Regions from separate parts of the Streptomyces sp. NPDC007896 genome, predicted to be linked through region 4. Evidence: riboswitches for the same ligand, from Rfam matches in the RefSeq annotation. Region 4 holds a riboswitch; each other region holds the start of a gene.
The links. Region 4 has a riboswitch for thiamine pyrophosphate ahead of ACFZDJ_RS43295 (cytosine permease). Riboswitches for the same ligand answer to the same signal wherever they lie in the genome.
Positions count from the first base shown of each region.

Region 1: it holds a riboswitch for thiamine pyrophosphate, as region 4 does, so the genes downstream of both, ACFZDJ_RS30265 (thiamine ABC transporter substrate-binding protein) here and ACFZDJ_RS43295 (cytosine permease) in region 4, are expected to answer to the same signal.
Region 2: it holds a riboswitch for thiamine pyrophosphate, as region 4 does, so the genes downstream of both, thiO (glycine oxidase ThiO) here and ACFZDJ_RS43295 (cytosine permease) in region 4, are expected to answer to the same signal.
Region 3: it holds a riboswitch for thiamine pyrophosphate, as region 4 does, so the genes downstream of both, thiC (phosphomethylpyrimidine synthase ThiC) here and ACFZDJ_RS43295 (cytosine permease) in region 4, are expected to answer to the same signal.

Region 1 is NZ_JBIBKX010000010.1:146,407-152,322, reverse strand. Features, by position in the region: gene ACFZDJ_RS30285 (DUF6234 family protein) at 1-257, opposite strand, end outside; gene ACFZDJ_RS30280 (DUF6959 family protein) at 712-978, opposite strand; gene ACFZDJ_RS30275 (DUF6928 family protein) at 1,657-2,415, opposite strand; gene rlmN (23S rRNA (adenine(2503)-C(2))-methyltransferase RlmN) at 2,623-3,729, shown strand; TPP riboswitch at 3,821-3,939, shown strand; gene ACFZDJ_RS30265 (thiamine ABC transporter substrate-binding protein) at 4,019-5,131, shown strand; gene ACFZDJ_RS30260 (ABC transporter permease subunit) at 5,107-5,916, shown strand, end outside.
Region 2 is NZ_JBIBKX010000001.1:455,177-461,092, forward strand. Features, by position in the region: gene metF (methylenetetrahydrofolate reductase [NAD(P)H]) at 1-819, opposite strand, end outside; gene thiE (thiamine phosphate synthase) at 978-1,628, opposite strand; gene ACFZDJ_RS02070 (Rv2175c family DNA-binding protein) at 1,761-2,132, opposite strand; gene ACFZDJ_RS02075 (NAD(P)/FAD-dependent oxidoreductase) at 2,214-3,452, opposite strand; TPP riboswitch at 3,634-3,745, shown strand; gene thiO (glycine oxidase ThiO) at 3,743-4,948, shown strand; gene thiS (sulfur carrier protein ThiS) at 4,945-5,145, shown strand; gene ACFZDJ_RS02090 (thiazole synthase) at 5,149-5,916, shown strand, end outside.
Region 3 is NZ_JBIBKX010000002.1:35,532-41,447, reverse strand. Features, by position in the region: gene ACFZDJ_RS07800 (SsgA family sporulation/cell division regulator) at 1-111, shown strand, start outside; gene ACFZDJ_RS07795 (YibE/F family protein) at 173-1,819, opposite strand; TPP riboswitch at 1,891-2,068, shown strand; gene thiC (phosphomethylpyrimidine synthase ThiC) at 2,061-3,872, shown strand; gene ACFZDJ_RS07785 (VWA domain-containing protein) at 3,966-5,426, shown strand; gene ACFZDJ_RS07780 (hypothetical protein) at 5,560-5,916, opposite strand, start outside.
Region 4 is NZ_JBIBKX010000019.1:13,324-19,239, forward strand. Features, by position in the region: gene ACFZDJ_RS43280 (alanine racemase) at 1-1,146, shown strand, start outside; gene ACFZDJ_RS43285 (dioxygenase) at 1,163-2,062, shown strand; gene ACFZDJ_RS43290 (iron-containing alcohol dehydrogenase) at 2,077-3,159, shown strand; TPP riboswitch at 3,225-3,319, shown strand; gene ACFZDJ_RS43295 (cytosine permease) at 3,309-4,712, shown strand; gene thiD (bifunctional hydroxymethylpyrimidine kinase/phosphomethylpyrimidine kinase) at 4,756-5,562, shown strand; gene ACFZDJ_RS43305 (NAD(P)H-binding protein) at 5,630-5,916, opposite strand, start outside.

The DNA.
Region 1 (5,916 bases), on a different contig from region 4:
CCCGCGAGAACTGCCAAAACAAGGACGGTGACCAGCAGCACCCGCACCCTGCCCATAAACGCGAGGCTGGCCGTGTCGACCTGCGCTTGGTCGCCCTGCGCCGCCCATACCTCCATGCCGAAACCAAGCACCCAGTCCATCACCAGCCATGCGGTCCCCACCAGGAACAGCGGGATCGCGAGAGCAAGGTCCGGGCCCAGGGGTGTTCGGTGCGACCAGGGCCATCGACGTTCCGGCGCTAAAGCGGTCTTCGTCATGGCTGCATGGTGACGAGACCGGTGGTGATGCGCATGAGTACGCGTACTCACCTCTCTTGCGGGGCGGAAGGTGGCCAGGCAGGTGCAGCGCCGGGAAGGCTCCCGGCCCGACGTCGGCCGGCGGGCAATGCTGACCGAGGAGGACGCACCCCGGGCCCTGTCGAATGCGTGTCGAGGGTTGGCCGACGGGACCCCAGGGTGGTGGGAGCGGTGCAGGTCAGAGGCGGTGATTCGGGTGACGTGCCAGGCGCCTTCTAAGCCCGTAGCCCTTCTGTGCGTGCCACAGTCGTGCCACATAGTGCGGTCAACCACGGTCAACGACGGCTCGCCACAGTCGAGATGTGCCGATGAGCTGGGCTGGCGCTACGGCTGGAATGACCTGGACATCCCCGCGATTGACCACGGCCGCCCTTACAAAGCAGCGATCCAGCTTTCAATGACCAGAGCCTTGCGATCAGTACGGCCGCGGGACCTGGTGGGCGTCCAGCGCGGCGGTGTACCGCGCCAGCAACTCATCAAGGTCAGCCAGCAGAAGGCCGGCGGCTTCCCGTGCCCCGGCGAGGTCGCCCTGGTCGCAGGCTTCAAGGACTTCGGCAACTTCGCTGCGGATGACGGAGAGAGAGTCACCCTGGATCAAGACGCCGGGGAACCGACGCGGTGGCAGGCGCACCACAGCGTTGTTCCCACCGTCCGTGAACAGCTCTGCCTCAACGCGCTCCATCGCACCATCCAACCTGACATCACCAGCTGACATCAACGACGGCGTACACAGGCAGCCTTGAGCAACCGCACGCGCCCGACGAGCGAGGGCCTAAAAGCTCCAGGGCGGCTGATGGATCGAACTTACAAAGCGGTGGTACCAGCAGGCTCCGCCTCATACCCTGCGCACATGTGCCGCTATGGGATGGCCTACTACAAGCGCCACTTCGTGTGTCTTGCGCGCCGGTCATCGTTCAAACGCGACTGGCCAAACGAGCGTGAGCAGCCTTGCCCGCGTTGCGGTGCCGCCATGATCGATGCTGGGCACGATCTCGCTGTCCCACGCCGCCGAGACGCCGCCGGATGGAAGGCCCTCGGCGTCGTGCTGAAAGCGGGACTGACCTTTCATTCGTGCGGCTGTGGTGGTCCAGGGTTCCGGCCGCGCACACCTGTGGAAGTGCGCGTCAGACGGATCGCCGCGGTACGACTGGGCGTACCTCTTCGGGAGGCATTGCAGCGCACTGAGGTCGATTGAGCGGAGCCGGTGCCTAGACCCGGCGTGCGTGTCTGACTGCGTGACAACGCCCACGAACAGCGCCGGACAGGCGCGCACGCTTGTGGACCATCGCGGCAGGCGAGAGGCATAGCGGCCCAAGGTCAGACGCCCGCCCAAGCTGCTTCGGGACGAAGAGGCCGTGGGCTACGGGCCGTCGCGCTCGATCAGCGGGCCATCGGGGCTCAGCGTGTAGAAGCGCGGCGGCCCCATGGTTTCCGTGATCCTTTTCAACTTCGCTTCTTCCTCCGCAGGGTCAGGCCCGTGAGGGTCCCGCACGTGGAATCCGTGGAGGTCGATGCCGTATGCGTCGATGTCGTCAGGTTCGGGGTGGCCCTCCTGGACGAAGCCGCAGAGCGCGCGCAGGGCGTCTTCGCCCAGGTCCAACGGGTGGAAGGGCAGGGGGTACGGCTCTTCGTCCTCGTCCGGCCAGGGGACGATGTCCGCAGGACGGTCCCCGGCCCAGTAGGGCAGCTCGAAGGGGAGCGGTTCGCCGATGTTCTCGATGATGCCGCTGTCCGGCGACAGACTCAGGGAGCGGACCAGGCGCCCGTCCTCCCACACCGCGAACGCGAGCCAGTCGACGACACTGTGCATGGCGTGCAGGACGAGCCGTCGGCCGGCGCTTGCCGCGACGAGGTGCTCGGGAAGCTGGGACGGGAAGTCGATCATTACCCGTTGGTCGCAGACGATCTCCACGCCCGGTCGGCTCGCGGCGTACGCCGTGTCTTTCGGGGGATACACGCCGCCTCCCAGTGACGAGCCTGAGAGCTGCTCGATCTCCCAGCCCGGGTAAAGGCGCCGCATCATCTCGGACGTCCGCGGCAGGTCTGCCGCCTTCACCTGTCGCAGCAGGCCCGGCACCTCGCCGTCGGCATAGATGAGCAGTCCCGTTTTGGCTCCCATGGCCCCTCCCCGATGAGTCGCGCTCGATGGTCGTCGCACCATAGCCACCGGCACTGATATCGCCAGGAAGGTCCGACCGAGTGCCGCGCTGGGCCGTCCCTGGGCCGTGCGAGGCCGACCAACGCTGACAGTCGGCACCCGTGGGTGACCGCCCCCACCCCGCTCTGGCCTGGGCTGGCGGAGTTGATCTGCGACACTGGATGAGTTATGCCTGCACCCGGAGAACTCACATTCGTCGCCCCCCGCGGAGCCAAGAAGCCGCCGCGGCACCTCGCCGACCTCACGCCCGCCGAGCGCAAAGAGGCGGTTGCCGCGATCGGTGAGAAGCCGTTTCGCGCCAAGCAGCTCTCGCAGCACTACTTCGCGCGGTTCGCGCACGACCCCGCGGAGTGGACGGACATCCCGGCCGCCGCGCGCGGCAAGCTCCAGGAGGCGCTGCTTCCCGAGCTGATGACGGTCGTGCGGCATCTGTCGACCGACCAGGACACCACCCGCAAGACCCTGTGGCGCCTGTTCGACGGCACGCTCGTGGAGTCCGTGCTGATGCGCTACCCGGACCGGGTGACCATGTGCATCAGCTCGCAGGCGGGCTGCGGGATGAACTGCCCGTTCTGCGCCACCGGACAGGCCGGGCTCGACCGGAACCTGTCCACGGGCGAGATCGTGCACCAGATCGTGGACGGGATGCGGGCCCTGCGGGACGGCGAGATCCCGGGCGGCCCGGCGCGGCTGAGCAACATCGTCTTCATGGGCATGGGCGAGCCGCTCGCCAACTACAAGCGGGTCGTGGGCGCCATCCGCGCGCTCACCGACCCCGAGCCGGACGGCCTCGGGCTCTCGCAGCGCGGGATCACCGTGTCTACGGTCGGGCTGGTGCCCGCCATCCACCGGTTCTCCGACGAGGGCTTCAAGTGCCGTCTCGCCATCTCGCTGCACGCGCCTGACGACGAGCTGCGCGACACCCTCGTCCCCGTCAACACGCGGTGGAAGGTGCGCGAGGTGCTGGACGCCGGCTGGGAGTACGCGGCCAAGTCCGGGCGCCGGCTGTCCATCGAGTACGCCCTCATCCGGGACATCAACGACCAGGCATGGCGTGGTGACCGGCTCGGGCGGCTACTCAAGGGCAAGCCCGTGCACGTCAACCTCATCCCGCTGAACCCGACGCCGGGTTCGAAGTGGACCGCCTCGCGGCCCGAGGACGAGAAGGCGTTCGTCGAGGCGATCGCGGCTCACGGGGTGCCGGTGACCGTCCGGGACACCCGGGGCCAGGAGATCGACGGGGCATGCGGACAGCTGGCCGCGACCGAGCGATAGTCTGATCGGCGGCAGTGCCCGGCGGCGCCTTTTCAGTGCCGGCCAGTGTCAGTCAGTTCCTGTCAGCGCAATTTCGTATTCCGACATCTTCATATTCCGACAGGGGAGCGCCACAGCGCTGAGAGTGCGGTAGCCGGAGCACCGGTGGGCCGCAGACCCTCTGAACCTTGCCCAGGTCATTCTGGGTAGGAAGTTCGGGCATCACTCAAGCTGTTGCGCCCTGCCCGGGAACCTTCCGAGGATCCCGGGCAGGGCCGCGTCTCTTCCTGGTCATCCCAGGAGGAATTCAGTGAGCATCAAGAGGACGACCACGGCCGTGGCCATCGGGCTGGGCCTCGTCGCGCTGTCCGCGTGCGGGTCCTCCGACAGCGGCGGCGCCGGGGACTCCAAGACCGTCACGCTCGTCAGCCACGACTCATGGGCCGTGTCGAAGAGCGTGCTGCAGGACTTCGAGAAGCAGTCCGGGTACAAGGTCAAGGTCCTCAAGGACGGCGACGCCGGGCAGGCCGTCAACAAGGCCATCCTCACCAAGGACAACCCCCAGGGCGACGTCTTCTTCGGCGTCGACAACACCCTGCTGTCCCGTGCGCTCGACAACGGGCTGTTCCAGCCGTACGAGGCCAAGGGCTCCGACCAGATCGTCCAGCAGTACCGGATCGACCAGGACAAGCACCGGGTCACGCCCATCGACTCCGGTGACATCTGCGTCAACTACGACAAGGCCTACTTCAGCAAGCACAAGCTGGCCCCGCCCGCCTCGTTCGACGACCTGATCAAGCCCGCGTACAAGAACCTCCTCGTCACCGAGAACGCGTCCACGTCCTCGCCCGGCCTCGGCTTCCTGCTCGGGACCGCCGCGAAGTACGGGGATGGGGGCACCTCCCGCTCGAGCGAAGCCGAGAGTGGGGGAGGGTGGCAGGACTACTGGAAGAAGCTCAGGGCCAACGGCGTGAAGGTGGTCGACGGCTGGGAGCAGGCCTACAACGACGAATTCTCCGGGTCCGCGGGAGGCAAGAAGGCCAAGGCCGACCGGCCGCTGGTCGTCTCGTACGCCTCCTCCCCGCCCGCCGAGGTGATTTACGCCGACCCGAAGCCGAAGACCGCGCCGACCGGGGTCGCGAGCGGCACCTGCTTCCGCCAGATCGAGTACGCGGGGCTGCTGAGCAACGCGAAGAACACCAAGGGCGGCAAGGCGCTTCTCGACTTCCTCATCAGCGTCAAGTTCCAGGACGACATGCCGCTGAACATGTTCGTGTACCCGGTCCGCGAGACCGCCCAGGTGCCCGAGGAGTTCGTGAAGTTCGGCCCGCAGGCCAAGGACCCCGAGACCCTGGCGCCCGCCAAGATCGCCGACAACCGTGACCAGTGGGTCAAGTCGTGGACCTCGCTCGTACTGAAGTAGCGCCTCGGAGGAGCCGCAAGGAGAGCGCGACGCGGATCGGGCTGATGGCCCTGCCCGTCGCGTTCTTCGCCGTCTTCTTCGCCTACCCCGTCGCCGCGATCGTCGCCCGTGGCCTCAAGATCGACGGGGCCTGGCGGTTCGGACGGATCGGTGAGGTGCTCGCGCAGTCCGACATCCGGCACGTCCTGTGGTTCACCACCTGGCAGGCGCTCGCCTCCACGGCGCTCACGTTGCTGATCGCGCTCCCCGGCGCGTACGTCTTCGCGCGCTTCGATTTCAGGGGCAAGCAGGTGCTGCGCGCGGTGGTGACGGTCCCGTTCGTGCTGCCGACGGTCGTGGTCGGTACGGCGTTCCTGGCTTTGGTGGGCCGGGGCGGACTCCTCGACCAGCTGTGGGGCGTACGGCTGGACACTACCGTCTGGGCGATTCTGCTCGCGCACGTCTTCTTCAACTACGCGGTGGTCGTACGAACCGTCGGCGGGCTCTGGGCGCAGCTCGACCCGCGTCAGGAGGAGGCCGCGCGGATGCTGGGTGCCTCCCGGTTCGCGGCCTGGCGCAAGGTGACGCTGCCGGCGCTGAGCCCGGCCGTGGCCGCCGCCGCGCTGATGGTCTTCCTCTTCACCTTCACCTCGTTCGGTGTGGTGCAGATCCTCGGCGGGCCGACCTTCTCCACCCTGGAGGTCGAGATCTACCGGCAGACCTCGGAGATCTTCGACCTCGCGACCGCGGCGGTGCTGACGATCGTCCAGTTCGTGGCGGTCGGCGCGATCCTCGCCGTGCACGCC
Region 2 (5,916 bases), on a different contig from region 4:
CAGTCTCGCGCAGAACTCCGTCGCGAACTCGATGCCAATGGAGCGTACAGCCGCCGGATCGTCTTTGGCTGTGAGGATCCGCTCTTTCAGGACGTCCGGGAACGAAGCGTTGCTGAGCTTCGGAAGTCGTTCCAGCATCTTCACACTCGTCACCGGCATGACCTCCGGGATGACCGGTGTCGTACAGCCGGCCGCCACCACCCGGTCACGCAGGCGCAGATACGACTCGGGCTGGAAGAACATCTGGGTGATCGCGTAGTCCGCGCCGGCCCGGCACTTGTCGACGAAGTGCGCGACGTCCACGTCCCAGTCCGCGGAGCGGGGGTGCATCTCGGGGAAGGCGGCGACGCCGACACAGAAGTCGCCGGACTCCTTGATGAGACGGACGAGTTCGGCGGCGTAGGTCAGGCCCCGGGGGTGCGGGACCCAGTCGCCCATCGGGTCGCCGGGCGGGTCGCCGCGGACCGCGAGCATGTTCCGGATGCCGGCGTCGGCGTACTGGCCGATGATGTTGCGCAGTTCGGCGATGGAGTGGTTGACCGCGGTGAGGTGGGCGACCGGGGTGAGCGTCGTGTCGGCGACGATCTGCTCGGTCTCCTTGACCGTGCCCGCGCGGGTGGAGCCACCGGCACCGTAGGTGACGGAGACGAAGTCGGGGGCGACGGCCTCGACGCGACGCAGCGCGTTCCACAGGTTCCGCTCGCCCTTGGGGGTTTTCGGCGCGGAGAACTCGAACGAGTACGTCGCCTTGCCGGTGGCGAGCATGTCGCGCACGGTGCGTGCGCGATCAGTCCTGGTGGAAGCAGATCCGAGGGCCATACCCGCAGGTTAGTCAGGGGGCGGCGGTCTCCCAACCGAACCGACGCCAATTGTCCAATTTGTCGACTTCTTGTCCACCCCTCGGACACCGGTGGGACAACCGGTCCAACCGTTGGCCGGACCATCGACGCGCCCGCTGTGCCTGACGCGGCCGCCGCTTACGCCTGACGCAGCCGCTTGGCGAATTCGCCCGCCGCCGCGCCGGGATCCGCCGCCTCGGTGATGGCCCGTACGACGACGACGCGGCGGGCGCCCGCCTCCAGTACCTCGTCGAGGTTGCCGAGGTCGATGCCGCCGATGGCGAACCAGGGGCGGTCGGTGGCGAGGGAGGCCGTGTATCGGACCAGGCCGAGGCCCGGGGCGTGGCGGCCGGGCTTGGTGGGGGTGGGCCAGCAGGGGCCGGTGCAGAAGTAGTCCACGCCGTCCTGGACGGCGGCGGCCGCCGCCTCGGACTCGGCGTGCGTGGAGCGGCCCATCAGGACCTCGTCGCCGAGGATCGCGCGGGCGGCGGGGACGGGAAGATCGCCCTGGCCCAGGTGGAGTACGTCGGCGCCGATGGCATGGGCGACGTCCGCGCGGTCGTTGACCGCGAGGAGCTTGCCGTGGCGGGCGCAGGCGTCCGCGAAGACCTGGAGGTGCTCCAGCTCCTCGGCGGCCTCCATGCCCTTGTCACGCAGCTGCACGATGTCGACGCCGCCGGCCAGGACCGCGTCCAGGAACTCGGCGAGGTCGCCCTGGCGCTTGCGGGCGTCCGTGCAGAGGTAGACGCGGGCGTCGGCGAGGCGGGTGCGGGCGGCGTTCTCGGGCATGCGTGTATCCCCCGTGGTGCGGTGCGTACGGCTGTCGTAGGCACCCTACGGATGTGATGCGGTGCGTACGGACCGCGGCGGCCGGGGTGGTCCGGGGCCGGCCGTGGTCCGTACGCCGGACGGTCGGTCGAATCAGACGGCGAGCGCCTGGGCGCGGCGCTTCACCTCCGTGCCGCGATTCTCGCTCAGAGCCTGCGCGGGGGTGCCGGGCAGGCTCGGGTCGGGGGTGAAGAGCCACTCGAGCATCTCTTCGTCGGAGAAGCCGTCGTCCCGCAGGAGCGTCAAGGTGCCGGCCAGGCCCTTGACGACCTTCTGTTCGTTCCCGTCGATGAAGGCGGCGGGGACGTGCAGCGCGCGGTTCTCACCACGGCGTACGGCGATCAGCTGGCCCTCCTTGACCAGCTGCCGGACGCGGGTCACCTCGACGCCGAGCTGTTCGGCGATGTCGGGGAGGGTGAGCCAGGCGGGGACGAGAGCATCGATCTTTGCGTCAATCTCGGTCACGGGACAAGCCTGCCATCCCGGACTGACACTCGGTACCCGAGCGCCCCCCGGACCGCCGTCCGGGCGACGGAAACCGGGCGGTCATGCCGTGGCGTCCTTCAGAGGGCGGGACGGGTCGGCCAGGATGTCCGGGTTCATGGGCATGCCCGCCTCGATCAGGCGGCGGCCCTGGGCCAGATCACGGGGACGCCCCACGGCCAGGAGGGCGACGAGGCGGCTCTCGCGGAGCCAGCACACCGTCCAGGCCGCACCCGACGGGTCACCCCGCCAGATGGTCGTGTCGGCGGGGGCGTGATGGCCGACGTACTGGACGAAGCGGCCGAACTGCTCGGACCAGAAGTACGGGACCGGGTCGTACGCCACCGGGGCCTCGCCGATGATGTTCGCCGCGACCGTGCGCGGCGCCTGGAGGGCGTTGTCCCAGTGGTGGACGAGAAGGCGCTCCTCGTAGCGGCCCGACGGGAAGGAAGCACAGTCGCCGACCGCGTAGACGTCCGGCACGGAGGTACGCAGGTGGCTGTCGGCCACCACCTCCCGGTGGGCGCCGAGCTCGACGCCGGAACCGGCCAGCCAGGCGGTGGCGGGGCGCGCGCCGATGCCGACGACCACGGCGCCCGCCGGCACCCGCGAGCCGTCGTCGAGGACCACCGCACCGGGCTCGACGCGCTCCACGCGCGCGTGGGTGCGCAGCGACGCGCCGCTGTCCGCGTACCAGGCGGTCATCGGCGCGGCCACCTCCGCGGGCAGTGCCCCGGCCAGCGGCCGGTCGGCGGCCTCGACGACCGTGACCGCGCACCCGGCCTCACGCGCCGCCGTCGCGAACTCCGCGCCGATCCAGCCCGCCCCGACGACCACGATGTCGTGCTGCTGGGCGAGCACGGGGCGCAGTCGCTCGGCGTCGTCCAGCGTCCGCAGCAGATGGACGCCGGGGACGCCCTGTGCGCCGGGCAGCTGGATCGGTTCCGCGCCGGTCGCGAGGACCAGGACGTCGTACGGCACCGGTCCTGCCTCGGTGTCCAGCTCGTGGTCTGCGGGGCGCAGGCCCAGCGCCTCGCAGCCGAGTCGCAGTTCGATGCCCAGCGCCTCGAAGTCGATGTCGAAGGCGGAGCCCTCGGCCTTGCCGAGCAGCACCGCCTTGGACAGGGGTGGCCGGTCGTACGGCTGGTGCGGCTCGGCGCCGATCAGCGTCACGTCCCCGGTGAAACCCTGTTCCCGCAGGGCGACCGCCGTCTGCACGCCGGCCATGCCCGCGCCCACGATGACGACCCGCCGTGCCGTACGCCCCTGCGTCCGCACCTGTGCCCGCGTCTGCTCGCTCACCTGATCACCATAGACAACTGACAATCTGTCAGTCAGGGGACGTGCGCAGTGACCTGTTCCACAACGGATCCCGCCGTCCTTCTCTCGGTCCGCGAACCGGGTGCGCGTACGGACCCGCGAACGGGCCCCGGACGGAGGCTCCCTTACTGAGACATACGGCAGCGGGCTAGGGTGGCGAACGTAAAGCACTCGCGGGAGCCCGGACGCACCGGGCTGAGAGGGAGGCTGGCGGCCTCCGACCGTACGAACCTGATCCGGGTCATGCCGGCGAAGGGAGGGGCTGGACGCCCATGTCGCCTACGCGTACACCTGCACGTTCATCGGATGCGCCGTCATCGGACGCACGTACGTCGGACGTCCTCGTCATCGGGGGCGGGATCATCGGTCTCGTGACCGCCTGGCGGGCCGCGCAGCGCGGGTTCACCGTCGCGGTCGTGGACCCCGAGCCGGGCGGCGGGGCGGCACGGGTGGCCGCCGGAATGCTCGCCGCCGTCACCGAGCTGCACTACGGCGAGCAGACCCTGCTGGGCCTGAACCTCGCCTCCGCGCGCCGCTATCCCGACTTCGCCGCCGAACTCACCGAGGCGAGCGGCCAGGACCTCGGCTACCGCCGGTGCGGCACGCTGGCCGTCGCGCTGGACGCCGACGACCGCGCCCACCTGCGCGAACTGCATGCCTTGCAACACCGCTCGGGGCTCGAATCGGAGTGGCTCAGCGGCCGGGAGTGCCGCCGTCTGGAGCCGATGCTCGCGCCGGGCGTGCGCGGCGGGCTGCGGGTCGACGGAGACCACCAGATCGACCCGCGCCGGCTCGCGAAGGCCCTGGTCACGGCGTGCGAGCGGGCCGGAGTTGAGTTCCACCGGACGTGGGCGGAGCGCCTGACCGTCGTACGGGACCGGGCCGCCGGGGTCGTCACGACGGACGGTGAACAGCTGGTCGCGGGGCAGGTGGTGCTCGCCGCCGGAAGCCTCAGCGGGAAGCTCCCGGGCGTGCCCGCCGACGTACTGCCGCCCGTACGGCCCGTGAAGGGTCAGGTGCTGCGGCTGATGGTGCCGAAGCGGTACGCGCCGTTCCTGAGCCGCACCGTGCGGGCCGTGGTGCGCGGCAGCCAGGTCTATCTGGTGCCGCGGGAGAACGGTGAGCTCGTCGTGGGCGCCACCAGCGAAGAGCTGGGCTGGGACACGACGGTGACCGCGGGCGGGGTCTACGAGCTGCTGCGCGACGCCCATGAGCTGGTGCCGGGGATCACCGAGCTGCCGCTCACCGAGACGCGCGCGGGCCTGCGGCCGGGCTCGCCCGACAACGCGCCGCTGCTCGGCCCGACCGCGCTCGACGGGCTGCTGCTGGCCACCGGGCACTACCGCAACGGCGTCCTGCTCACGCCCGTCACCGGGGACGCCATGGCGCACGTCCTGACCACCGGCGAGCTTCCGGAAGAGGCCCGCCCCTTCGCCCCCGGGCGCTTCAGCACAGCACTCACGGAGCAGACCGTATGAACATCTTCGTCAACGGAGAGCGACGGCTCGTCGCCGCCGACACGGCCCTCGACACGCTCGTCGCCACCCTCACCGTCGCGCCCTCCGGCGTCGCCGCCGCGCTCAACGAAACCGTCGTCCCGCGCACGCAGTGGTCGTCCACGGCCCTCTCCGAGGGCGACCGCGTCGAAGTCCTCACCGCAGTCCAAGGAGGCTGAACCATGGCCGACGACCCGTTTGTCCTCGGAGGTACGTCCTTCTCGTCCCGGCTGATCATGGGTACGGGGGGTGCGCCCAGCCTCGACGTCCTGGAGCGGTCGCTCGTGGCGTCCGGCACGGAGCTGACGACGGTCGCGATGCGCCGGGTGAACCCCTCGGCGCACGGCTCGGTGCTGTCCGTGCTCGACAAGCTGGGCATCCGGGTGCTGCCGAACACGGCGGGGTGCTTCACCGCGGGCGAGGCCGTGCTGACCGCGCGGCTCGCGCGGGAGGCGCTCGGTACGGAGCTGATCAAGCTGGAGGTCATCGCCGACGAGCGGACCCTGCTGCCGGATCCGATCGAGTTGCTGGACGCCGCCGAGACGCTGGTCGACGACGGTTTCACCGTGCTGCCGTACACCAACGACGATCCTGTGCTCGCGCGGAAGCTGGAAGACGTGGGCTGCGCGGCGGTCATGCCGCTCGGGTCGCCCATCGGGTCCGGTCTCGGCATCCGCAACCCGCACAACTTCCAGCTGATCGTGGAGCACGCGCGTGTGCCGGTGATTCTGGACGCGGGGGCCGGTACGGCGTCGGACGCCGCGTTCGCGATGGAGCTGGGGTGTGCGGGCGTGATGCTGGCGTCGGCCGTGACCCGGGCGCAGGAGCCGGTGCTGATGGCCGAGGGCATGAAGCACGCGGTGGAAGCCGGGCGGCTTGCCTGGCGTGCGGGGCGGATTCCCCGGCGGCACTTCGCCTCCGCGTCGTCTCCTGCGGAGGGGCTGGCGCGG
Region 3 (5,916 bases), on a different contig from region 4:
CGCACGGACAAGCTGGTGCCGCTGGGGCAGGAGCGTTCCCTCGCGGACTTCGACGCCCACCTCGACGAGGCGCTGGACCGCATCCTGGCGGAGGAGCAGAGCGCGGGCTGAAGCCCTCAGCACCCCCAAGTGGATTGCGCTTCCTCACCGGTGACGCGGGCGTGGGGAGGCTTCAGCGCTTGCGGCGACGGCCCTTCCCGCCGCGTGCCGGCGCCCTGCTCTCGACAGGCTCCGTGGCGGCGGCCGGGACTGCCGGACGGTCCGCGGAGACCACCAGGGCGGCCAGCAGTGTGGTCACCGGCACCGAGGCGACCAGGCCGATCGAGCCGACCAGGGTGCGCACGATCTCTTCGGCGACCAGTTCGCTGTTGGCGACCGTGCCCACACTGCTCTGCGCGATCGAGAAGAGCAGCAGCAGGGGAAGCGCGGCACCCGCGTACGCCAGGACGAGCGTGTTGACGACCGATGCGATGTGGTCACGGCCGATCCGGATGCCCGCGCGGTACAGATCGCGCCAGCCCATCGTCGGGCTGGCGTCGTGCAGCTCCCAGACCGCCGAGGTCTGCGTCACCGTCACATCGTCGAGCACACCGAGCGAACCGATGATGACGCCCGCGAGCAGCAGACCGCTCATGTCGATGGACGGATACAGGCCGTGGATCAGACCGGTGTTGTCGTCCGTGTTGCCGGTCAGCGCCGCCCAGCCGATGAACTCCGAGCCGAGGATGCCGATCAGCACCAGGGAGAGCAGGGTGCCGAGCACCGCCACCGATGTACGGGCCGAGAGGCCGTGGCACATGTAGAGCGCGATCAGCATGATCGCGCTCGCCCCGATCACGGCCACGACCAGCGGATTCGAGCCCTGCAGGATCGCGGGCAGGATGAAGAAGGTCAGGATCACGAAGCTGATGGCCAGTGCGACCAGCGCCATGACACCACGCATCCGGCCCACCACCACGACGGCCAGCGCGAAGATCCCGGCGAGCAGCGCCATCGGGAACTTCCGGTTCACATCGGTGACCGAGTACTGCAGGTCCCTGGGCGCGGAGGGCTCGTACGCGGCCACGACCTTCTCGCCCTCGTGCAACTGCCGTGACTGGTCGGGCTGGATGATCTCCGTGAACGTACGGCCCTTGTCCTTGCCGGTGTCGATCCGGATCGTCGCCTTTTTGCAGTCGCCCGTTGCCTGTTGCTGCGCGGAGGAGCCCTCGGCGGTGGATGTGTCGCCGGTCGGGGTCTCCCCCGACGCGTTCACGGACTTGCAGCTGACCTTGTCGACCTTGGTGACCGTGGCCTGCTGGGTCTGCCGGTCGAAGCCGACGCCGGTGCGCTCGTGGGACGGGGCGCCACCGGGCCAGAGCACCGCGAGTCCCACAACGACCGCGGCGGCGAAGGGGATCAGAATGGCCGCGATGACCTTGCGCAGATGCTTGGAGACGGGCGTGGCGGGCCCATGGCTGTGACTGTGCGAGTGCCCAGACCCGTGCCCGTCCCCAGGTCCGTGCCCATTCCCCGGCCCATGTCCATTCCCATTCCCATTCCCAGGCCCGGACCCATGTCCGTGCCCGTTCCCGGGGCCGTGCCCGTGTCCCGCACCCGGTCCGTGTCCATGCCCGCCCCCCGGACCGGGGCCACCGCCCGGCCCGCGTACGCGGCCGTCTCCGGAACCAGGTCCATAGCCGTCTCCGGAACCAGGTCCATAGCCGTCTCCGGAACCAGGTCCATAGCCGTCTCCGGAACCAGGTCCATAGCCGTCTCCGGGACCGCGTCGGCGCGGCGGCTCGGACGGCGGGAACGGGGGCTGCTGCGTTGTGGTCACCGACCGATCATCGCAAGAACGGCGATGGCCCTCTGTTCACCGCGCCAGATATGACGCTAGCGTGGAGTCACCTTTGCACACGCGGGAGCTCGGAGCACCGGGCTGAGAGGGCGCTGACCTCCGTCTTAGCGATGTTTCACGTGGAACGAGTGATGTTTCACAAGGGACGTCGGCAGACGGAATCCGCTGCGTCGACCGCCGAACCTGTTACCGGGTAATGCCGGCGTAGGGAGTAGGTCTCATGACCAACAAGGACGTACGCACGCCTGCCTCCAGCCAGATCGGCGAGGCGCCTGCCGCGCCCGAGGGCGAACAGCCGCGGGAGGCCGGGAAGTCCATCGGCTGGCACAAGGGATACGTCGGGGGTTCGCGCCCCGATCTGCGGGTGCCGGTCCGTCAAGTGCACCTCACCAACGGGCAGTCCGTCACGCTGTACGACACCTCTGGCCCGTACACCGATCCGATCGTCGACACCGACGTACGCAGGGGCCTCGCGCCGCTGCGCGAGAACTGGATCATCGCCCGCGGTGACACCGAGGAGTATGCGGGCCGTCCCGTCCGTCCCGAGGACGACGGAATCAAGCACACCTCGCCGCGCGGGGGCCTGCGCAACCTCGACGCGGTCTTCCCGGGTCGGCCGCGCCAGCCGCGTCGAGGTCGTCCCGGAGAGGCGGTCACGCAGCTCGCGTACGCCCGGCGGGGCGAGATCACGCCCGAGATGGAGTTCGTGGCGGTCCGCGAGAACGTCGACCCCGAGGTCGTACGCGAGGAGATCGCCGCCGGTCGCGCGGTGCTGCCCGCGAACGTCAACCACCCGGAGATCGAGCCGATGATCATCGGCAAGCGGTTCCTGGTGAAGGTCAACGCCAACATCGGCAACTCCGCCGTCACCTCCTCCATCGAGGAGGAGGTCGAGAAGATGACCTGGGCGACCCGCTGGGGCGCGGACACGGTCATGGACCTGTCCACCGGCCGCAATATCCACACCACGCGGGAATGGGTCCTGCGCAACTCCCCCGTCCCCATCGGCACGGTGCCGCTCTACCAGGCTCTGGAGAAGGTGGACGGCCGCGCCGAGGAGCTGACCTGGGAGATCTACATGGACACGGTCATTGAGCAGGCCGAGCAGGGCGTGGACTACATGACGGTCCACGCGGGCGTGCGGCTGCCGTACGTGCCGCTCACCGCGAACCGCAAGACCGGCATCGTCTCGCGCGGCGGCTCGATCATGGCGGCCTGGTGCCTCGCGCACCACAAGGAATCGTTCCTCTACGAGAACTTCGAGGAACTCTGCGAGATCCTCGCGGCGTACGACGTCACGTACTCGCTCGGCGACGGGCTGCGGCCCGGGTCGATCGCGGACGCCAACGACGCGGCTCAGTTCGCGGAGTTGAGGACGCTCGGGGAACTCAACACGATCGCGAAGCGTTTTCATGTACAGACGATGATCGAGGGCCCGGGACATGTCCCGATGCACAAGATCAAGGAGAACATCGACCTTCAGCAGGAGATCTGTGATGAAGCTCCGTTCTATACGCTCGGCCCGCTGACGACGGACGTCGCGCCGGCGTACGACCACATCACCTCCGGCATCGGTGCCGCGATGATCGCCTGGTGGGGCACGGCCATGCTCTGCTATGTCACGCCCAAGGAGCACTTGGGCCTGCCCAATCGTGACGACGTCAAGACCGGCGTCATCACCTACAAGATCGCCGCCCACGCAGCCGACCTCGCCAAGGGGCACCCAGGTGCGCAGGAATGGGACGACGCGCTGTCCGACGCCCGCTTCGAGTTCCGGTGGGAGGACCAGTTCAACCTGGCCCTCGACCCGGACACGGCGCGGGAGTTCCACGACGAGACCCTGCCGGCCGAACCCGCCAAGACGGCGCACTTCTGCTCCATGTGCGGCCCGAAGTTCTGCAGCATGAAGATCTCGCAGGACATCCGCCGTGAGCACGGAGGCACGAAGGCCGAGATCGAGGAGGGCATGGCGCAGAAGTCCAAGGAGTTCGCCGCCGCGGGCAACCGGGTCTATCTGCCGCTCGCGGACTGAGCCGCACATACGCAGTCGTGCCGGGAGCCGTTCGCGGCGCAATCAGGCGCAACGAACGGCTCCCGGGCCGGGTTCTCTCGGCAGACTGGGCGCATGACATCGACATCCATGAGCAAGGGCGCCAACCTTCCCGTCGCCGCCGGGGCGGTGCGGGCCGTGCTCGGCTGGAGAGGAGGGGCCGGTGCGCCGGACGCGGATGCCTCGGCGCTGCTGCTCGGCCCGGGCGGACGCGTGCGGGACGACGGGGACTTCGTCTTCTACAACCAGCCACAGCACGCCTCCGGCGCCGTACGGCACCTCGGGAAGCAGCGGGACGGCGCTGCCACGACGGACACCGTCGAGGTGGACCTGCGTGCCCTGGAACCGGAGATCGAGCGGGTCGTCCTGGGTGCCTCGGCCGACGGCGGCACCTTCGGCGATCTGTCCGGACTGACCCTGCGGCTGCTCGATGCCGAGACCGGGCAGGAGTTCGCGCGCTTCGAGATGGATGCCACGACGGAGACGGCATTCATCGGGGGTGAGCTGTATCTGCGGGGCGGTCAGTGGAAGTTCCGGGCGGTCGGACAGGGGTATGCGTCCGGGCTGGCCGGTCTCGCCACCGACTTCGGTATCAGCGTGGAGTCCGACGGGGCCGGTGCGTCCGGGCCGGAGCCGGCGGTTTCGCCCGGGGGCGCTGCGGCGGTGTCGCCCGCGCTCCCGCCGACGGGCTCGCGGACGGCTGCCTCCACCGCTGCGGGCGCTCCGACGGCGCCCCCGGCACCCCCGGTGTCCCCGGGCTCCTCCCCGCGTCTCAGCAAGGGCGAGGAACGATTGCCCGTGGACATGCGCAAGCGGCTTTCGTTGCGCAAGGAGCAGGTGGCGGTCAGCCTGCGGAAGCACGGTGCGGAGGGGGTCACGGCGCGCGTCGTGTTGATCCTCGACGCCTCCGGTTCCATGTCGTTCCTGTACTCGAAGGGCGTCGTGGCCGACGTGGTGGAGCGGATGGCCGCGGTGGCGGCGCAACTGGACGACGACGGGGTGATGCAGGCGTGGACGTTCGCCTCCCATGCCGCCCGGCTGCCGGACCTGACTCTGGGAGAGCTGCCGGAGTGGCTTGAGCTCCATGTCCGGGTCGGTGAGCTGAGTCTGTTCCGGCGGAGCAAGAAGCCACGGAAGGGCCTGTTGCCGGGACAGGTGGACATGCGGTCGGTCGGTATCCAGAACGAGGAGCAGAAGGCGATCGCCGAGGTGCGTACGTATGTACGAGAGCACCCGGCTGTCGATCCCACGCTGGTGTTGTTCTTCTCCGACGGAGGTGTCTATCGGAACAAGGAGATCGAGCAGGAGCTGAGAGGCGCGGTGGAGGAGCCGATCTTCTGGCAGTTCGTGGGCCTGGGGCGGTCGAACTACGGCGTGCTGGAGCGGTTCGACACGCTGCCCGGTCGGCGCGTCGACAACGTGGGGTTCTTCGCGGTGGACGACATCAGGGGCCTGCCGGACCCGGAGTTGTACGACCGGCTGCTTTCCCAGTTCCCGGCCTGGATGACGGCGGCCCGGGGGCTCGGCATCATCTGACGGGGCGCGCCGGGGCCGTACGAGAGGGACGAGCGGGGCGGGCGCAGGTGAAGGGGTGGGCAGCGGCAAAAGGGCCCGCGCCGTATCGGCGCAGGCCCTCGTTCCCGTCACCCCGGTGTCGGCCCGCCAGGTGTCACTCCGGCTGGTGCTCGGGTCCCCCGAAGTCCGGGCTGGTGAAGTCCGGGCTGGTGAAGCTCGGGCGCGGACCCGCCGGGGGGCCGCCGTCGGGGCTGCTGAACCCCGGCCGGTTGTAGCCGAGGTGCGGCATACGGCCGGTGGTCGGCGTCGGTGACGGTCGGGTCAGTGCCGCCGTGCCCGGATCGGCGAGGGCCTCCCGGAGGAACGGCATGATGCCGCGCTCCAGCAGGGCCTCGCGCCAGGTTTCCCTGGCCCGGGCCACCTCCGTGTCGAGCTCGCCGGGCGCTCCGGCCTGGAGCGAGGACGAGCCGTTGCGCAGAGCGGTCAGCAGCAGCCCGACCGCGGCGACCAG
Region 4 (5,916 bases):
CTGCGCGCACACGCCGCGTCGGTGCGGGCCGCGCTGCCCGAGCGCGTCGAGCTGTACTACGCGACCCAGGCCAACCGGGAACCGGAGATCCTGACCGCGCTCGCCCCGTACGTCGACGGCTACAAGGTCTCCACCGACAGCGAACTGGCCCACGTCACCCGGGCGGCGCCGGACCACCCACTGGCCTTCGGCGGCCAGGACAAGACCCCGACGGAGCTCCTGGACGCGTTGGAGCGGGGCGTGACACGCTTCCTCGTGGAGAGCGAGTACGAGCTGTACATGCTGGCCGGGCTGGCCCAGCGGCACGCTCCGGACGGCCGGGTGGCGGTCCTGCCGCGCTTCAACCTCCCGGTGGCCGACCATGTGTTCGCCGACGGCGGCCGTAGCCGCAGAACCTCAGGCCTCGACCCGGCACAGGCGGACACGATCGTCGGCCTGCTCACCGACGGCAGCTACCCGAACCTCGAACTGCGCGGCGTCTACGCCCACTTGGCCAACGGCCTGCACGCCCCCGAACACCTCGCGGTGGCCGAGAGCGTCGTCGCCTGGACCGGTGAACTCGCCGCACGGCACGGCCTGCGCCTCACCGAGGTGAACGTCGGGGGCGGCATGGCGGTGGACTACGAGCACCCCGAACGCCGTTTCGACTGGCAGTCGTACGGCGAGGGACTCGCCCGACTCGTCGCCGCGCACCCGGAACTGACCCTGAGTGTCGAGCCCGGTCGCGCGCTGACCGCGTACTGCGGCTGGTACGCGAGCGAGGTGCTGGACGTCGAGCACGGCGCACACGAGGACTTCGCCGTCGTCCGCGGTGGCGCGGTGAACCTGCGCACGTCGGCGTCCAGGAGGCCCGACCAGCCGTGGCCCGACCAGCCCTGGTCCGTACTCGAAGTGGACGTGTGGCCCTACTCCTGGCCGCGGCCCGTGGTGCGCCGTGAACGGGTCACGCTCACCGGCCAGTTGAGCACCTCCAGGGACGTCCTGGTCCGGGACGTCCGGGCGCCGGGGCTGCGGGCCGGCGACCGTGTGGTGTTCTCCCTCGCGGGCGCCTACACCTCGTCCGTGCCCCACCGGGCGTTCGCCAGGTTTCCCGAGCCCGGCTTCCACTTCGTGGACCCGGGCACCGACGGCGATCAGTCCCGATAGCACCACGAGGAGCGGCATGACAGACGAATTGAACCGTTCGACGACGGCCGATGCCACGACCGACTTCACGCACGGCATCACCGACGCCGTCGTCGACAGCCTGCGGGGCACGGCCGATACGCGTCTGCGTGAACTGCTCGGCGCGCTCACCCGTCATCTGCACGACTTCGTGCGCGAGACGGAGCCGACGATGGCGGAATGGGAACGCGCGATCGGATTCCTGACCGCGACCGGGCAGCGGTGCACCGACACCCGCCAGGAGTTCATCCTGCTGTCGGACGTGCTCGGCGTCTCGATGCTCGTGGAGACGCTGGGCGGACGCCGCGACCCGGGTGCCACCGAGTCGACGGTCCTCGGTCCGTTCCACCTGACCAGATCGCCGATCCGCGCACTCGGCGCGAACATCGACCTGGTGGGCAGGGGCGAGCCGTGCGTCGTCAGCGGCCGGGTACTGGGCAAGGGCGGCACCCCGCTGCCGGGCGCGGTCCTCGACGTGTGGCAGGCCGACTCCGAAGGCTACTACGACGTACAGCAGCCGGACGTCCAGCCGGCCGGCAATGGGCGAGGACTGTTCACGGCCGACGCCGAGGGCCGCTTCTGGTTCCGCACCTGCGTACCGAGCCCGTACCCGATCCCCACCGACGGCCCGGTCGGTGAACTGCTGCGCGCCACGGCCCGGCACCCCTACCGCCCCGCCCACATCCACTTCATCGCCTCGGCCGAGGGCCACGCCCCGGTCACCACGCACATCTTCGTCGCGGGCAGCGACTACCTCGACTCCGACGCGGTGTTCGCGGTCAAGAAGAGCCTGGTCCAGGACTTCACGGAGACCGACGACCCGTCCCTGGCGGGGGAGTTCGGCGTCCCGAACCCCTTCCGCCACGCCCGCTTCGACCTCGTACTGGAACCGGAATGAGCACCATGACCGACATGAACACCCCGCTCGACTTCTCGTACGAGACCCGGCCCGCTCGGATCGTCTTCCGGCCCGGCGCCGCCGTCTCCGCGACCCCCGACGAGGCCGCCCGGCTCGGGCTGCGCAGGGTGCTGGTGGTCTGCGGCAGCAGAGGCGAGGACACGGCACGCGCGGTCGCGGACGCCCTGGGCGAGGCCTGCGCGGGGCTGCACGCCGAGGCCCGGATGCACGTACCCGTCGAGGTCGCCGACCGGGCCGTCGAGGCGGCGCGCGCGTCCGGCGCCGACGGGTGTGTCGCGGTCGGTGGCGGCTCGGCGATCGGCCTCGGCAAGGCGATCGCGCTGCGCACCGGCCTGCCCCTGATCGCCGTGCCCTCCACCTACTCCGGCTCCGAGATGACACCGGTCTGGGGACTCACCGAGCACGGCGCCAAGCGCACCGGACGCGACCCCGCCGTCCAGCCCCGCAGCGTCGTCTACGACCCCGAGCTCACCTTCTCGCTCCCCGTGCCCCTCACCGTCACCAGCGGCGTCAACGCGCTCGCCCACGCCGTCGAGGCCCTCTACGCGCCCGACGCCTCGCCCCTCGTCTTGCTCATGGCCGAGGAGGGCGTACGGGCGATGACACAGGCCCTGCCGCTGGTGGCCGCCGCCCCCGGCGACCTCGACGCGCGCGCCCGGGCCCTTTACGGCGCCTGGCTCTGCGGCGCCTGTCTCGGCGCCACCACCATGGGCCTGCACCACAAGCTGTGCCACGTCCTCGGCGGCACCTTCGGCCTGCCGCACGCCGAGACGCACACGGTGGTCCTCCCGTACGCCCTCGCCTACAACGCGCCCGCCGCGCCCCGGGCGATCACCGCGCTCTCGCGCGCCCTGGGCGGCACCGACGACGTCCCGCACGCCCTGCGGGCGCTGGCCGCAAGCCTCGGCGCCCCCCACGGTCTCGCCGAACTCGGCCTCAAGGAGACCGACCTGGCGGTGGCCGCCGAACAGGCCGTCGCACAGACGTATCCGAACCCGCGCGAGGTCACCGTGGAGGGTGTGCTGGCGCTGCTGACGGCGGCGTACGAGGGCGGGGAGCCGAGCGTCGGCGAGTAGGCCGCGGCGCCGTGCGGACCCCTCCCCCTGGGGCATACCGCGCCCGCCGGGCTATCCTGACCGCCGAACCGGACACGGGGTGCCCCGCACGAGGGCTGAGATCACACCCGTCGAACCTGAACCAGTTAGGACTGGCGGAGGGATGTCTCATGTCGTTGCCGTATGCCCGTAACGCTCGCGGCGAGGTGGCCGTCGGAGGCCCGCAGGGCGTTTTCGACGGGCGGATGCCCACCGCCCCGGGGGACCTGCACGTCGAGGCGCGTGGAATCGCCCCGGTCCCGGAGGACCACCGCTACGGCGGCCCCGGCCGTCTGTTCACCGTGTGGTTCGCCCCCAACCTGACCATGACCGGCGTGTTCACCGGCACCGTCGGCATCGCGCTCGGCCTGGACTTCTCCACCGCGCTCGCCGCCGTCGTGCTGGGCACCCTCCTCGGGGCGGTACCGACCGCGTACCTCGGCACCTGGGGGAGCCAGACCGGCGCCGGACAGCTGCCGCTCGCCCGCCTCGCGTTCGGCCGGGCCGTGGTCGTCCCCGGCGCCCTGCAGTGGCTGTCGTCCATCGCCTGGGACGCGCTGATCGGCCTCTTCGGCGGGGACGCGCTGGCCCAGCTGTGCGGCTGGCCGTTCTGGCTGGGTGTGCTCGTCATGATGGCGGCGCAGGGGGCGCTCGGCGTCCTCGGCTACGAGGCGATCCACCGACTCCAGACCGTGATGACCTTCGCCCTCGCCGCCGCGTTCGTGGCCCTGACCGTGAAGCTCCTGAGCGGCGCCCACACCACCCCCGCCGCAACCGCCCACGGCGCCGACCGGGCCGGGGCCTTCGTCCTGACCTGCACCATCGCGCTCAGCCTTGCGCTGTCGTGGGCCCCGTACGCGAGCGACTTCAGCCGCTATCTGCCGCGCACGGCGTCCCGCCCGCGCATGTTCTGGTACACCCTGGCCGGTGTCAGCGTGTCCTTCGTGGCCGTCCAGGCGCTCGGACTGTGGGGCGCGGCCGTCTTCACCGACCAGACCGCCCGCGGGGTCGACACCCTGCTCGGCGGGGGCGCCCTCGGCGCGTTCGGGCTGCTCGCCGTGGCCCTCGCCGCACTGAGCAGCAACGCCATGAACGACTACAGCGGCTCGCTCGCCCTGCAGACCATGGGCGTACGGCTGCCGCGCCCGGCCGCCGCCGCGCTGGCCGCCGTCCTGGGCTTCCCGCTCGTGCTGTGGATGCACGCCGCCGACACCACGGCCCGCTTCCAGAACGTCCTGCTGTTCGTCGGCTACTGGATTCCCGGGTTCGTCGCGATCGTCGCCGTCGACTGGCTCGCCCGGGCCAGGGCCCGCGGCGGCGCACCCGTCGACCTGGCCGCCGAGAGCGCCCGCCCGCGTCCGTGGTGGCCCGCGCTCGTGGCGTTCGTCGCCGCCTTCGCCGCCGCGGTGCCGTTCATGAGCACCAGCCTGTACGTCGGCCCCGTCGCGCATGCCCTGCACGGCGCCGACACCGCCTACGGGGTGGCGTTCGTCGCGGCCCTGCTGGTCTACGTCCCGCTGCGCCTGCGCCGCTGACCCCGCCCCCCTCTCACCCCCTTCGTACGGAGTGACACCCACCATGCCCGCGAACAAGCCGACCGCCCCGCCCCGCGTCCTGACCATCGCCGGATCGGACTCCGGGGGCGGCGCCGGCATCCAGGCCGACCTGAAGACCATGCTTGCGCTGGGCGCGCACGGGATGAGCGTGCTCACAGCCGTCACCGCGCAGAACTCCCTCGGCGTACAGGGAGCCTGGGAGCTTCCGGCCGAGGCGGTGCGCGCGCAGTACCGCAGCGTCGTGGACGACATCGGTGTGCAGGCCGTGAAGACCGGCATGCTCGCCTCGCCCCTGCTCGTCGAGACCGTCGCCAAACTGCTCTCGGACGTCGGCGTGCCCGTGGTGGTGGACCCGGTGAGCGTCTCCAAGCACGGCGACCGGCTGCTGGCGGACGACGCGCTGGACGCCGTACGGACCGCCCTGCTGCCCCTTGCGACGGTGGCCACCCCGAATCTCGACGAGACCGCCGAGCTGACCGGGATCAAGGCCACCGGTGAGCGGGACATGTGCCGGGCCGCGGAACAACTGCTGTCGTACGGGCCCCGCTGGGTCCTGGTGAAGGGCGGCCACCTGCCCGGCGAGGCCGTCGACCTGCTGACCGACGGCACCGAACAGCACTGGTTCCGGGCCCCGCGCCACGACAACCGCCATACGCACGGCACCGGTTGCACCCTGGCCTCGGCCATCGCGGTGGGGCTGGCACAGGGGCGGGCGGTGCCGGAGGCGGTGCGGCTGGCGAAGGAGTACGTCACCGGCGCGATCGCCGCGGGATTCGCCCTGGGCTCGGGCCTCGGACCGGTCGACCACGGCTGGCGGACGCGCGCCTGAACGCCGCGGGCGCGTCCGCACGGCGGACGAGGCCGTCGTCCGCTGCGACCGACGGGGAACCCGGACGTCAGCCGGTCGGCGTGATCGTTGTCTTCAGGACGTCCGCCAAGGCCGTCGTGGGGCGGCCGAGCAGGCGGCCCAGCGTGGGGTCGACCGGCGTGAACCGTCCCTGCCGGCTCGCGGCGAACAGGCCGAGGAGCAGGTCGGCGCCGGCCTCGGGCAGACCGCGGGCGAGCAGGCTCGCGCGGTAGTCGGCGTCGGAGACGACCACTCGGCGGACTTCGCGGCCGGTGAGCCGCGTGGCGATCGCCGCGATATCCGCCAGGTCGAGCGACTCGGGGCCGGTGAGCGCGG